DNA from 2 places in the Methylophilus sp. 'Pure River' genome. Region 2 is predicted to be linked to the other one. Evidence: riboswitches for the same ligand, from Rfam matches in the RefSeq annotation. Region 2 holds a riboswitch; the other holds the start of a gene.
What was found. A riboswitch is a leader RNA that binds a small molecule or an ion and turns the genes downstream of it on or off. The one in region 2 is predicted to bind cobalamin.

Region 1 (7,283 bases), on a different contig from region 2:
CCATCTTTAAACAGGTATTCTGCCCATTGCTTTTCCTGCTCGGCGGCGGTTCTAAACATTTCAAAGCACTCGTTGTGCAGCTCGGCAGCGATCTCGGCGAACTCTGGGTCATCTTGCCCGGAGCGCATGATATTGAGGATGTGCTGGGTGCCAGTGAGGTGCAGTGCTTCGTCACGCGCAATGAGACGAATGATTTTAGCGTTGCCTTCCATTACCTTGCGCTCGGCAAAGGCAAATGAGCAGGCAAAGCTGACGTAAAAGCGAATCGCTTCGAGGATATTCACGTTCATCAGGCAGCGATACAGCAGCTTTTTAAGTTCGCGCTTGTTGACCGAGATAGTTTCGCCATTGATGACGTGATCGCCCTCGCCCAGTTGCGAATACAACATGGTCTGATGGATCAGTTCGTCGTAATAATGGGCGATATCCGAGGCACGCGCGGTGATGTTGTCATTGCGCACGATGTCGTCAAAAATGATAGAAGGATCATTGACGATGTTGCGGATGATGTGGGTGTAAGAGCGCGAGTGAATCGTCTCGGAAAACGCCCAGGTTTCAATCCAGGTTTCCAGCTCGGGCAGTGACACCAATGGCAACAATGCCACGTTAGGGCTGCGGCCCTGGATGGAATCCAACAGCGTCTGGTATTTGAGGTTGCTGATGAAAATATGCTTTTCATGCTCAGGCAGACCCTGGTAGTCAGCACGGTCTTGTGACACATCGACCTCTTCCGGGCGCCAGAAGAATGACAGTTGTTTCTCGATCAGCTTCTCGAAGACCGGATATTTTTGCTGGTCATAACGTGCCACGTTGACGGGCTGACCGAAGAACATGGGTTCTTTTAACTGTTCGTTGTCGATTTTGGTAAAGATGCTGTAGGCCATAGCCGTGTTCCTAATGTTTAAGTTTTATTCTCAAACTGTTTTTAAAATCTACTCATTACCCCACTGCAATAAGCGTTTGATCAGTGAGTGAGCGGGATAAAGTGCAAGGCGTCCGGAGCACAGAAACCGGAATGTACATGGAGTACATGAGATTTCGAGCACCGCACAACGTTGCAATTTGCCCGCGCAGCCACTGAGTCAGCGCTTATTTAAATCTTGCAGGCGCCGCTGGCACACCCATCATCTTCCGCCTCAGTGCCGCCTTCTGTCGCACCATCACGGGTGTTGTGGTAATACAAAGTTTTGATGCCCAGTTTGTACACTTGCAACAAGTCTTTGAGCAACTGCTTCATAGGCACACGGCCGCCTTCAAAACGGGTGGGGTCATAGTTGGTGTTGGCAGAAATAGACTGGTCAACAAACTTTTGCATAATGCCCACCAGCTTGAGGTAACCCTCATTGCTAGGCATTTTCCACAGCAACTGGTACTGGTCACGCAAGCGGTCAATCTCTGGTACCACCTGGCGCAAGATGCCATCTTTGGACTGTTTGACAGACACCAGGCCGCGCGGCGGTTCGATACCATTGGTGGCGTTGGCAATCTGGCTGGACGTCTCGGATGGCATCAATGCTGTCAGCGTAGAGTTACGCAGGCCATCTTTCTGGATGTCGGCACGCAGGCTTTCCCAGTCCAGCAACAATGGCTCGCTGCAGACGGCATCAAGGTCTTTTTTATAGGTATCAATCGGCAAAATACCTTTGGCATACGTGGTTTCGTTAAATGCACCGCATGGACCAAATTCGCGTGACAACTGTACCGAAGCCTTGAGCAGGTAATACTGAATCGCCTCAAACGTGCGGTGGGTCAGGCCCAACGCTGCGTCGCTGGTGTAGTTAGTGCCATTTTTGGCCAGGTAGTAAGCGTAGTTGATCACGCCCACGCCCAATGAACGGCGCTTGTTGGTGGCATTGAGAGCAGCTTTGACCGGGTAATCCTGGTATTCCAGCAAGGCATCCAGCGCACGCACCACCAAATCAGCCAGGCCTTCGAGTTCATCCAGTGACTCCAATGCACCCAGGTTAAACGCTGACAAGGTGCACAAGGCAATTTCGCCCTCTTCATCATTGATGTCGTTCAATGGATGGGTCGGCAGTGCAATTTCCATACACAGGTTGGACTGGCGCACTGGAGCAACGGCCGGGTCAAACGGGCTGTGTGTATTGCAGTGGTCTACGTTCTGAATGTAGATACGGCCTGTGCCTGCGCGTTCTTGCATCACCAGCGAGAACAGGTCTACGGCTGGCAAGCTACGCTTGCGGATGCTGTCATCGGCTTCGTATTGCGCATAGAGGCGCTCGAATTCGTCTTGGTCGGCAAAGAAGGAATCGTACAAGCCTGGTACATCATGTGGAGAGAACAAGGTGATGTTCTGGCCTTTGATCAGGCGCTGGTACATCAGGCGGTTGATCTGCACGCCGTAATCGAGGTGGCGTACACGGTTCTCTTCCACGCCGCGGTTGTTTTTGAGCACCAGCAGTGACTCAACTTCCAAATGCCACAGCGGGTAGAACAAGGTGGCTGCACCACCGCGCACGCCGCCCTGTGAGCAAGACTTCACCGCAGACTGGAACAATTTGTAGAATGGCAGGCAGCCAGTGTGCTGTGCTTCACCACCACGGATTTCACTGCCCAGGGCGCGGATGCGGCCCGCGTTGACGCCGATACCGGCACGCTGTGACACGTATTTCACAATGGCGCTTGATGTGGCGTTGATGCTATCCAGGCTGTCATCACACTCAATCAGCACGCAGGAGCTAAATTGGCGTGTAGGCGTACGCACACCAGACATGATAGGTGTAGGCAACGAGATTTTGAAAGTAGACACCGCATCATAGAAGCGCTTGATCAGATCCAGTCTTGTCTGCCCTTTGTAATTGGCAAACAGGCTCATGGCCACCAGAATGTACAGGAACTGCGGGCTCTCGTAGATTTTCTTGGTAACGCGGTTCTGCACCAGGTATTTACCCTCAAGTTGCTTCACAGCGGCGTAAGAGAAATTCATGTCGCGCCAGTGGTCCAGATGGCTATTTAACGCATCAAACTCTTCACGGCTGTAATCGCGCAGCAGATGCGGGTCATACTTGCCCAGTTCGGTCAGGGTCGTCACGTGGTCAAACAAATGTGGCGGCTCAAACTGGCCATAAGCAATTTTGCGCAGGTGAAAAATGGATAAACGCGCAGCCAGGTACTGGTAGTCAGGCGTTTCTTCAGAAATCAGGTCAGCGGCCGACTTGATGATGGTTTCATGAATGTCGTCCGTACGAATGCCATCGTAAAACTGGATATGGGAGCGCAACTCTACCTGCGATACCGACACATTATTCAGGCCCTGTGCGGCCCAGTCGATCACGCGGTGAATTTTGTCGAGATTAATCGGTTCCTTGCGACCATCCCGTTTTGTGGCCTGCATGGATTCGTATTGTGACATTAATGGCTCCCAATCATGGCAGCGAAGGTGGCATGGCACAGGCTTTTCGCAACGCGCATCCCGCCCCGGGAAAACCCAGGACCGCAGAAAATGCACCCGCTTAAAGGCCAGAAGAGCAATCAGCACAAAACTTGGCTCACTGCATCTGCCGAGGACACCCCGCCTCAAACGTTAACAAGAAAAAACTTACGGTAGGTCTCCTGGCTTTCAGGTCACCATTATTTGCTTTGCCTTCCCGAAATTATCAGTGGCGTTGTTAACAGCAAATAACTCGCTGATCACAGTTGCGGGGGCAGCTCTGGCTTGATGAGGACTGCGCCGTCTTCACGCACCAGATTCCCTTTTAAATACAGAAGAAGACTGTCTTCTGCATACCGTATGGATGCGACTATAAAACAATATCTATGGCTTTTCAATTATCAAAAACACAATATATTGATTTATTTACCTTGACAGTGAGCAACTGATTGTTTTTATTCAAGAATATTTTTACAACCATACTGCACAACTTCAGTGAGTGATATGCCGTCTCCTATCGTGATAAAAAAGCTATTTTTACGTCGTAATCATTAGGACACAGTGGTAACGAATTATGCGACACTAGGCATAACGAATAAAAACCAAATCCGTCATGACTTTTCTCCGTCTATCTACAAGATGCAGACTCACCGTCCTCATGTTGGTGGCTGCCAGCCCCGCGTATGCCACCAACGGCATCAACCTCATTGGCTTTGGTGCTGAATCAACCCTGATGGGCGGTGCTGACGTGGCGGTCGCGCGTGACACCAGCGCACTCAATACCAACCCGGCCGGGCTGACGCAGATCAAAGCGCCATTGCTGGATATGTTTGGCTCAGTGCTACGCACCACCGACCTGGTACACAAAGACCCCCGCAACGAAGAACATGCGTCCAACCGCTACACCTTGCTTGGTGGTGGTGGCTATGCGCGGCCCCTGGAAAATACCCCTTGTACGGCTGGCATAGGCTTGTTCGCACAAGGCGGCGCCGGTGGCGTGTTCGACAACCTGCGTACGCCGTTTGGCAATCGCGATGATTTGTCCTCGCTGTTTGGGATCGCCAAGATCATCCCCGGTATCGGTTGCGAGGTAACTGACAAGCTCTCTCTGGGCGCCAGCCTGAATATTGTTTATGCGAGCATAGAACAGGACTTTTTTGCGAATACTTCAGTGAGTGCGGTGCCCTTTGCAGGTTACAAATTAGAGGGCGCCTCCGCAGTGCGTACAGGCTTCAAGCTGGGCATGCAATATCGTGTGACCCCTGCACTGACGCTGGCGGCCTCCTATACCGAGAAAACCGAATTGCCGATGACCGGCGGCACACTGACAGCTGACTTCACAGATTTCGGGTTGGGCAAGGTGAAGTATGCCGATGCTTCAATCAAAGGCTTCGCCCTGCCGCGTGAAGTCGCTGTCGGGATGGCGTTCAAGCCAACAGATGACTGGTTGCTTTCATTCAAACTCAACTGGCTTAACTGGAGCGATGCGATCAATGACGTGACCCTGCGCGCCACCAAACCAAACAATGCTTCAGCGCAATCTATATATGGCAGCTCAATGGCAGCCGACTGGAAAGACCAATGGGTAGTCGCGACAGGCGTTGCGTACAACTGGGATGACCGTACCACGCTTTATGCGGGCCACAATTACGGCAAAAACCCGATCCCGCGCCAGAACTCCAGTCCTTTATTGGCAGGCACCCTAGAGCATCACCTCACCTTCGGTGCCGCACGCAAGGTCGACCAGCACTGGCTGATGACAAGCGGCGTCGAATGGATGCTACCTGTCAGTGTTAAATACAACAGCCGATTATTTGGTGAGTCTGAAATCCGTAATGAGGCGATTGTGTTGCACTTTATGCTGAGCCGCCGCTGGTAGCTTAAACAAAAAAACCTGGCATCAAGGATGCCAGGCTCCAAAACGAGTATGTCTGAGGAAAACAACAGTCAGCTGATCCCCTAGCTGTCACGCTTAAAAATCTACCTGTGCACTCACCTTGAAAATACGCGGCTCGCCCTGCGTCAGGAAATTCCAGTCGCCGTGGGTTTGCCAATATTTCTCATTGGTCAGGTTCTGAATAGCCGCACGCATGGTCACGCGATGGTCATTCAGTTTGGCCTGATAGCGCGCACCCAGATCAAATAAAGTATAACTATCCATGCGGTGAATATTTCTTGCTTCCAGGTAACGGTCACCCACATAACGCATCCCTGCTGATAAGGTCACGCCAGGCACAGCCAGCATTTGATAATCAGTAAATAAGGTAGCAGTAAATTTGGGGGCGTTAGGCGCATCCTTGCCATTGACATCAACATCATCACTGTTGTTTTCACTGTGCATGAGTACCATGCTACCGCGCAAGGCCCACTGGCTGCCGAGTTCAACACGGCCCGCCAGGTCCAGTCCACTCAGGACCAGGCCTTTCGTTTGCTGTACGTAATAATCGCTACTATTCGTGTAAGCCAGGCCACGTTGCATGCGGAACAGCGCGGCTTCGGCAGACCAGAAGCTGCCTTGCTGCTTGAGGCCAAGTTCATATTGCCTGCTTTCCAGCGGCCCAAAGGATTGGTCTTTATTATTGGTTCCCAGGGGCGCCGTGTTGCCCTCTTCTAACGCCTCGACATAGCTTACATAGGCAGTCAGTGCCTCTTGCGGTTTCCAGAGCAGAGCATAGGTTGGTGTCACCTTGCTTTTGTCAAAAGTCTCACCGCCGGGCTGGGTTTTGCGGTAGCTACTATGACGCAGGCCAATAATGGTGCTCCATTGCGGCGTCCATTCAATCGTGTCGCTCACAAACACACCAACATTGCGGGTCCTGAAAATGGTACTGACATCTTTGCTGATGTCGGAATGTGGATTGCTTGCATCACTGCGGCCACCGTACAAATTGCCCGTTCCCAAGGAGACAAAACCGTCCGGCGCACCACTGCGATGCACCGTTTGCATATCCGTCCCCGCCACCAGCGCATGCTTGATACTCCCGGTATCAAACCGCCCATTCACCATCATGTTTGCTGACAGATTGGTGTGCTCGCTATACCACTGTACCAGGCCATCATCATAGTTACCGGCATCGTCATTGATGTAAAGATAACTGTCGTAATTGGTACGCTTGAGTTTGGACATACGTACGGCCGTACTGATATTCCAGTCGTCATTGAATGCCCAACGCAACCCGGTACCTGCAGTCAGCATCTCGGTCTCATGATAGGTAAAATCCTGCGTCAGGCGTTTGGCGCCATCAATCGGCTTAGGGGCGGCAGCATTATCATCCACCACCAACGCGAACATGGAGCCATTCACTTTGCGTTTTTGATATAGTGTGTCGGCCTCAATGGTTAACTGGTCACTGAGTTTAATATCCAGTGCGGCGGAGGCTGAATCTCGCTTGATCGGCGTATCCAGATAAGTATCGCCACCTTCGTGTACATAATTGACACGCAATCCCAAACGATCATCGGCAAAACGACGGCCGATATCCAGGTTGAGACTGTATTGACTATCCGTCATCAAGCCGGCCGTCACGCGCGTCATCGGCGTATCCCCGGCGCGCTTGAGCTTGTAATTGAGGATACCGCCCGGCTGTGCAAAACCATACATGAACCCGGACAAGCCTTTCAGCAGCTCAATCTGCTCGAAATGCTCAATGGGTAAATCGGTATTCCATGCCGAAATATTCAGGCCATCAATTTTATAACCATTCAATAAATCGAGCGCTAGGCCCCTGACGGTAATCATGGAGCTTTCACGCGCGACCCCGTTACTTGAGGCCGTCACGGCAGCATCCAGCCTGAATACATCCGCAATATTCGTCACTTGGCGATCAACCATCTCTTCCGATTTCACCACCCTGACGGAGAATGGTGTATCCAGTAATGTTTTTTCGCCCAG
Region 2 (7,283 bases):
ATGTGTAGGCTCTGGTACAGGTGAAATCGCAGCAAACAGACGCTGGCCAAGATATTCATGCACTTTGGTCGTCATATGCAAATCATCCCAGAAAAGATACTTATCTGGATCAGCACAAACCGTTGCACCGTCATAACAAGCATCTGTTAAATTGGTGAATCCATTGCTCACGGCCAAGGCTATGCCGTTTTCCAATTCGGTTTTGGTATCAAAGTAAGTCAGGTTCGCAGTCGTTGGCAACCCCAACCCTGCTAACCCCGCAACCAGGTAGTCGTTATAGTCTCGCGTGTAATCCTCTAAAAACTGGACCACGCCTGGCGCAGCAGCACTAAAACGTGGCGCATCAACCAGCGCCGGTAAACCTAACACCAAAAAGTCAGTGGCGCCCTTGCTATGCAATAACGCCACCATATCAATCATATTTTGTGCAGAGTCTTGTGCTGAGAATGTCTCAATACCGTTTCCGCCGCCATCCAGCACATATAAATGTCCAGCATCAATCGACGGCACGGTATTCAGGTAGCTCGTCATAAACGTCAGCATATCCGCAGTGGTTGCGCCGCCAACTGCAAAATTTTGAAAACTAGCGGGTGAATTTAAACCTAACTCGGTCGCAAGATATTCAACGGCTGTTGGACCATTGGTAAAACGATAGTTGCTGTAAGGCGCACCCGTCTGTCCGCTACCAAATAACTTATAATAACTGACCACCGCAGTCTCTTGATCACCACCGTCGAAAAAACTATCGCCTATCGCAGTGATACCGCTATAAGCAAACGCTTGCTGAGAAAACAATGCAAATGCAAAAAACCAGAAAAATAGCTTACGCATGCCGTACTCCCTGAGTGTTAATTGTTAATCTATGTAACCAACTGGATTTTTAATCAATCCATTAAAGATTGCAATAGAAACTTTACAACGACAGCTAGTTGAAACGTAATGACGTGGCGAGGAACCACAGAAAGAGAAGGGAAAACAATGCGCTAAGGGGTTACCTGAGCCGAGATCCTGAACCAAAAAGTTCAGGTGGTAACAGCCTAAGGTACATTAGGTTCACACGCCAAGGGAGCCTTAAAAGACCACCCAACTTAGTGCGATCGCACAGCACCTGATGAGCCGAAACCTATAACAAAGACTAGTTCAAGGAATTTTAGACTCAGGCAACGCCTTAGCACACCGTTTTTATGATACGCCAATTAGTAAAAATGACGATGAAAATTTTGTGAATTGAAGCGGATTACAACAGTTTATGCTGGCCGGATAATACATCATCAATCTGCTGCTGCATGGTTGAAATGCGTTTTTTCACATCGCCCACATCCACACCGCCGCTACGCGTATTCAGCAACTCATGCGTAATATTGAGTGCCGCCATAATCGCAATCCGCTCCACACTCACCATCTTGCCAGCATCACGAATTTCGCGCATTTTACCATCAAGATAGCCAACCGCCTGCAACAAACTGTCACGCTCTTCGTCAGTACAAGTCACGCTGAGCGCGCGGCCCATAATTTCGATATCAATCGGATTACTTGCCATGACTAACGACCTTCCTCAGGCAACGCCGACAACAAACGCTCCAGTTGTACACTGGCTTGCGTCATATTGACTTTGAGTGATTGCGACTCCTGATGCAGCCGTGTGACCTCCTGACGCAACTCCACATTTTCGTCACGCAGCTGGCCGCACAAAGCAATCAGCTTCGTCACACGCTCTTCAAGACTTTTTAAATCGGCATCCATCAGCCCATTATCTTTTAAAAAAATGAGTGTGGTCAATAGCTAAGCGCGTTTTTTCAAAGTAAATTGATAATTTGAGCATTGCTGTCGAAAGTAGGCTTGCTGGCAAAAAAGCAGGCTTTAGACTAAAATAGCAACCAGTTGTCAGGTGCCTTTGCTGTATTTCTACAGGCAAGGTGAAACTGGGAAACAGGTGCGCGGACCTAATATTCGCAATTCCTGTGCTGCCCCCGCAACGGTAAGCAAGTGCGGGTCTATCCACATGCCACTGAGTTCAAACTCGGGAAGGCGATAGATCAAAACTTGCAAGCCCGGAGACCGGCCTCGCAACCAAATCGCATGGAAATACCGCGGGGTGACGGTGACTCTAAAAAAATGGCACTTCGATTTAATTGAAGTGCCTGCTTGCCTTTTAGTCGTCAATACACATCCCAGGTTTCCACTTTATGTTCTGCATGCGGGGTCGTATGCATTATCGGAAACAAATATGAATAAAAAAATCATTTTGGGACTCATCGCCCTTTACCCAGCCATGTCCTTGGCTCAAGAGGTTTTTTCTGAAAACACCTCCAATCTCGCCTCACTGTCATTGGACGAAGTGAGCGTGACCGCAGCAAGAATACCAGTTTCAACCAAGACGGCGACTGGTGACATCACAGTGATCACGCGTGACGAGATTGAAAGAGTGAAAGGCAGCTCGCTGCCGGACCTACTCAGATTACAGCCCGGCTTGCAGATTTCCACCAATGGCGGCATGGGAACGGCCAGCAGTGTATTTATACGTGGCACCAATGCGGAACAACTGATTGTGCTTATCGATGGACTGAGAGTCAACTCCGCGACACTGGGAACCACTGCCTTCGAAAACCTGCCATTATCCTTGATAGACAGAATTGAAATTCTACGTGGCCCTGCTTCCAGCCTTTATGGCGCTGATGCTATTGGCGGCGTTATCCAGATTTTTACTCGACGAGCAAAAACCGACCAGACTCTCTTTTACGGTAGTGTAGGTGCTGGCAGTTACGACACATACACCGGCAGTGCAGGATTCGACAGTCGCTATCAGGCACTACAATTTGGTGCTCAAATGAGCAGTTATGACACGAGAGGCATTTCTGCAAAAAAACGTCCCCCGCAAACGATTGACCGTGACCGTGATGGTTATAACAATCTGAGCGGCACGGCTTATGCAGACCTAGAGCTTGCAGAAGGCCATAGCCTCGGTTTGCGCTTTATGGAATCTGATGGCCAAAACCAGTTTGATAATGCCTACCGTAATTACTCCACCACCAACCAGCAAGCCTATGGTGCGACACTGAAAAACCGGCTGACCGAGCATTGGACGAGCACATTGAAATATGGCATCGGGCGTGAGCGCTCATTCAGCTTAAACAGCGCGAGCAGCCGCAGTAAATTCGACTCAGAACAAACCCAGATTACCTGGCAACATGATTACACGCTACCGTTCGGCACATTGACCTTTGCCTACGATAGGCTGGAGCAAGATGTCCTGACATTTTCCAATGGCAACCCCAGCATAGACAAGACGCGTAACGATGACGGCTTCATGCTTGGCTTCGTTGGCAATCACGAAGCGCACAGCATTCAACTCTCAGCACGTGAAGATCACAACACCCAATATGGCAACTACGTCACCGGCGGCGCAGGTTATGGCTACGCCATCTCACCCGAATGGCAAATCACCGCTCAATATGGATCAGCCTTTAGGGCGCCTACCTTTAACCAATTGTACTTTCCAAGCTTTGGCGACCCGGCCCTGAAACCGGAAAAATCGGATAACGTTGAAGCCAGCCTACGTTATCAAACCTCGGCTATCCAGGCCAAGCTGACCGTATTTGAAAACCATATCCGCGACCTTATCCAGAATGCAGGCCCTGCAACATCAGGCTGTAGTTTTGCAGGATTCTGCCCAACCAATTCAGGCAAGGTAGAAATTAAAGGGATCACTGCTGAAAGCAGCATCGTGTTGAACCCTCAGTGGCAACTCACAGGAAACTTGACCATCCAGTCTCCACGCAACGATGACACAGATAATTTACTTGTGAGAAGAAGTCAGCGCTACGGGAACCTGCAATTGCAATACAAGTCTGGCGACTGGGATGTTGGCACCGAAGTTAGCGCCTCTTCGCAACGCTACAACGACGCGGACAACAACTTCAGACTCAGCGGTTATGCCTTGGTCAACGCATCATTAGGCTATCGATTGAGTCCTCATTGGAAGCTGCTGGCACGTGCAAACAACATCCTGGATAAGGACTATGTAGTGGCAACCACCAAAAGCACATTCTCACCCAATGCACCTGACTACAACACAATGGGCACCAACGTGTTTATCAGTCTGAATTACGACATGAAGTAACCCTGCCAGGGTGGATTTTGCCCAAGCCTAAAGGAATTGGGCTAAAATTCACCCCTTGTGATTAATCTTATTTTTTGGAGTCGTTGGCATGCCAAGTAAAATTTCAACTCAATCTCTGGCAGTTGCGCTTGTTATTGCGCTGATGGTCATCGTCACACGCGGTCATCATTTCGCTTCTATCGATTTTTTGCCTAGCGCTTCTTACGCTGCGTTTTTGATTGCCGGTTACTACCTGCGCTCGACAATCATGTTTGTTGCCCTGCTGGCTTTGTGCGCTGGCCTGGATATGGCAGCAGTGACCTGGGGTGGCGTGAGCAACTTTTGCGTGACGCCTGCCTATGGCTTTTTGTTACCAGCCTATGGCACCATGTGGTTGGCTGGCCGCTGGCTGGCAGACAACACCACCTGGGCATTCAGCAGCCTGTTTAAATTGACGGGCGTAGTGGTTGCCGCTTCTGCGATTGCTGAGCTGTTCTCCAGTGGTGGCTTCTACTTCTTTGGTGGTCGTTATCCTGACCCGACCTTTGCCGAATTCGTGCCACGTTTAGTGAAATACTTCCCAAAACAGCTCGAAGCGATTGCATTCTGGGTGGTGGTAGCACTGATTGCACATGTGGTGTTTGGCCTGGCCAAGCGTTCCGTGCGCGAAAACGCTTAAGCTATACACGGCATCATGGAAACCAATGACCGTGACAGCCGCCATAAGGCGCGCATGATCCGCAAAAAAGCGGTCATTGACGAAAAAATCGAGCAGGCCAATCAGGAAAAAGGCCTGCTACTCATTCTCACCGGCAACGGCAAAGGCAAAAGCTCTTCTGCCTTTGGCATGGTGGCCCGCTCCCTCGGCCACGGCATGCGTGTCGGCGTTGCCCAATTTATCAAAGGCCGTTCAGATACCGGCGAAGAAGCCTTTTTCCGCCAGCATCCGTCAGTGACCTGGCATGTGCTGGGCGAAGGCTTTACCTGGAACACACAAGATCGGCAGCGTGACACCGAAACGGCCATGCGTGGCTGGCAAATCGTGGCACAAATGCTGCAAGACTCTGCGATCAATCTCGTGGTGCTGGACGAACTCACTTACACCTTCAAATACGGTTACCTGGATGAGCAAATGGTGCTGGAGGCCATCGCCAAGCGCCCGCCCATGCAGCACGTGGTGATTACTGGCCGCGGTGCTTCTGAGGCATTGAGAAATGCGGCCGATACTGTGTCTGAACTGATGGACGTCAAACACGCCTGGCGCGCAGGCATCAAAGCCCAGGCTGGGATAGACCTCTAATGCAAGCTGCCAGCTGTCACGCCATGCTCATGGCTGCGCCTGCTTCCGGCCAAGGCAAAACCATGACCACAGCCGCGTTGGCTCGCGCTTACCGCAAGCGCGGCCTGCGTGTGCAAGCCTTTAAATGCGGCCCGGACTTTATTGACGGCATGATTCTGCAAGTCGCCACTGGCAAGCCAGTCTATAACCTCGACCTCGGCATGTGTGGTGAAGCCGATGCGCAGCACTTGCTCTATCAAGCCGCCCAGCAAAATGACGTTATTCTGCTCGAAGGCGTGATGGGCCTGTATGATGGCACGCCTTCTTGTGCCGACATTGCCGAGCGTTTTGGCATTGCCGTCGGCTTGGTGATTAACGCCAAAGCCATGGCACAAACTTTTGCCGCGATTGCCTTTGGCTTGTACGCGTTTAGGCCAAGCTTGAAACGGGCAGGCGTATTTGCCAATCAGGTGGGCAGCGATGGCCACGCCAAGATGATCCAAGCCGCCTTGCCAGCCGATATCCCCTGGCTGGGCGCCATGAAGCATGACCCACAACTGAGTTTGCCAGAGCGCCACCTCGGTCTGCATCTGGCACAAGAGATTGACGATATTGAGCAGCGCATAGAAACCGCTGCGCAATTAATTGGGCCAGAGATTCCTTTGCCGCCCACCGTTAGTTTTCAAGCACCGGAGTCACTTGCTACGACGCCATTGCTGCAAGACAAAACCATTGCCGTGGCGAAAGATGCTGCGTTCTGTTTTACCTATCAAGCGAATTTGGATTTACTGCAAACACTGGGTGCCAATATTGCGTTTTTCTCACCTGTGCACGATGCGCAGTTACCTGCCGCAGATGCTTATTGGCTACCTGGTGGCTATCCCGAACTGCATTTGGACCAATTGCAACATAACCACAGCATGCGCGACGGGCTACACGCCGCCGCCCAAGCAGGCAAACCTATCCTGGCCGAATGCGGCGGCATGCTGGCGCTGGGTGACACACTGAATGGCCAGCCTGTGTTCGGGCTGTTGCCAGGCAACAGTGAGATTCAACCCAAGCTACAAGGCCTGGGCACGCAACACGCCACGTTTGCAACGACGGACGACGACGCGGCCAGCATAGGTGCACACACCTTTCACTATGGCCGCTTTGAAACTGATATGCCAGTGATCGCCCAAGGCAAAGGCAAATATGGCGCGGGTGAAGCGGTCTATCGCCACCAGAATATCACCGCCAGTTTTCTGCATTTTTACTTCCCGTCCAACCCGGCGCTGGCCGCACAATTTTTCCTGCCATGAGTTTTGCCTATTCAGAGACTGACAAAGCGGCGATCTACAAAGTCATTGCCGAGCGGCGCGACATGCGGCATTTTTTGCCGACGCCGATTGCGCCTGAATTATTGCAAACACTATTGCAAGCCGCACACCATGCCCCCAGCGTTGGCCTGATGCAGCCATGGCGCTTTATCCGTATCAACGACGCTAGCTTACGCAAACATATACACGCGCTGGTGGATGAAGAGCGTAAACGCACGGCACAGGCGATAGGCGAAGTTGAAAATACCGCGCGCATGGCCGAATTTATGCGACTCAAGGTTGAAGGCATTTTGGACTGTGGCGAATTACTGGTCGCCACCTTGTGTGACCAGCGCGAGAAATATGTATTTGGCCGTCGCACACTGCCCGAAATGGACTTGGCTTCAGTCAGTTGTGCGATTCAAAACCTGTGGCTAGCTGCGCGCGCAGAAGGCATAGGCATGGGCTGGGTCAGCCTGTTTGACCCGAAAGCCCTGGCGCAATTATTAGGCATGCCAGAGGATGCCAAACCGGTGGCGATTTTATGCCTGGGCTACGTGAATACTTTTTACAAATCACCCATGCTGGTTGAACAAGGCTGGGCCAC

Region 1: it holds a riboswitch for cobalamin, as region 2 does, so the genes downstream of both, nrdA (class 1a ribonucleoside-diphosphate reductase subunit alpha) here and ACIDE9_RS12385 (TonB-dependent receptor domain-containing protein) in region 2, are expected to answer to the same signal.

What each region holds. Positions count from the first base shown of each region.
Region 1 covers NZ_JBKOUE010000003.1:126,864-134,146, forward strand. The annotation lists gene nrdB (class Ia ribonucleoside-diphosphate reductase subunit beta) at 1-884, opposite strand, end outside; gene nrdA (class 1a ribonucleoside-diphosphate reductase subunit alpha) at 1,094-3,373, opposite strand; cobalamin riboswitch at 3,546-3,767, opposite strand; gene ACIDE9_RS04430 (OmpP1/FadL family transporter) at 4,005-5,270, shown strand; gene ACIDE9_RS04435 (TonB-dependent siderophore receptor) at 5,364-7,283, opposite strand, start outside.
Region 2 covers NZ_JBKOUE010000010.1:50,162-57,444, reverse strand. The annotation lists gene ACIDE9_RS12400 (SGNH/GDSL hydrolase family protein) at 1-831, opposite strand, end outside; gene ACIDE9_RS12395 (cell division protein ZapA) at 1,238-1,540, opposite strand; gene ACIDE9_RS12390 (hypothetical protein) at 1,543-1,779, opposite strand; cobalamin riboswitch at 1,870-2,082, shown strand; gene ACIDE9_RS12385 (TonB-dependent receptor domain-containing protein) at 2,228-4,120, shown strand; gene ACIDE9_RS12380 (hypothetical protein) at 4,209-4,778, shown strand; gene cobO (cob(I)yrinic acid a,c-diamide adenosyltransferase) at 4,794-5,399, shown strand; gene ACIDE9_RS12370 (cobyrinate a,c-diamide synthase) at 5,399-6,679, shown strand; gene bluB (5,6-dimethylbenzimidazole synthase) at 6,676-7,283, shown strand, end outside.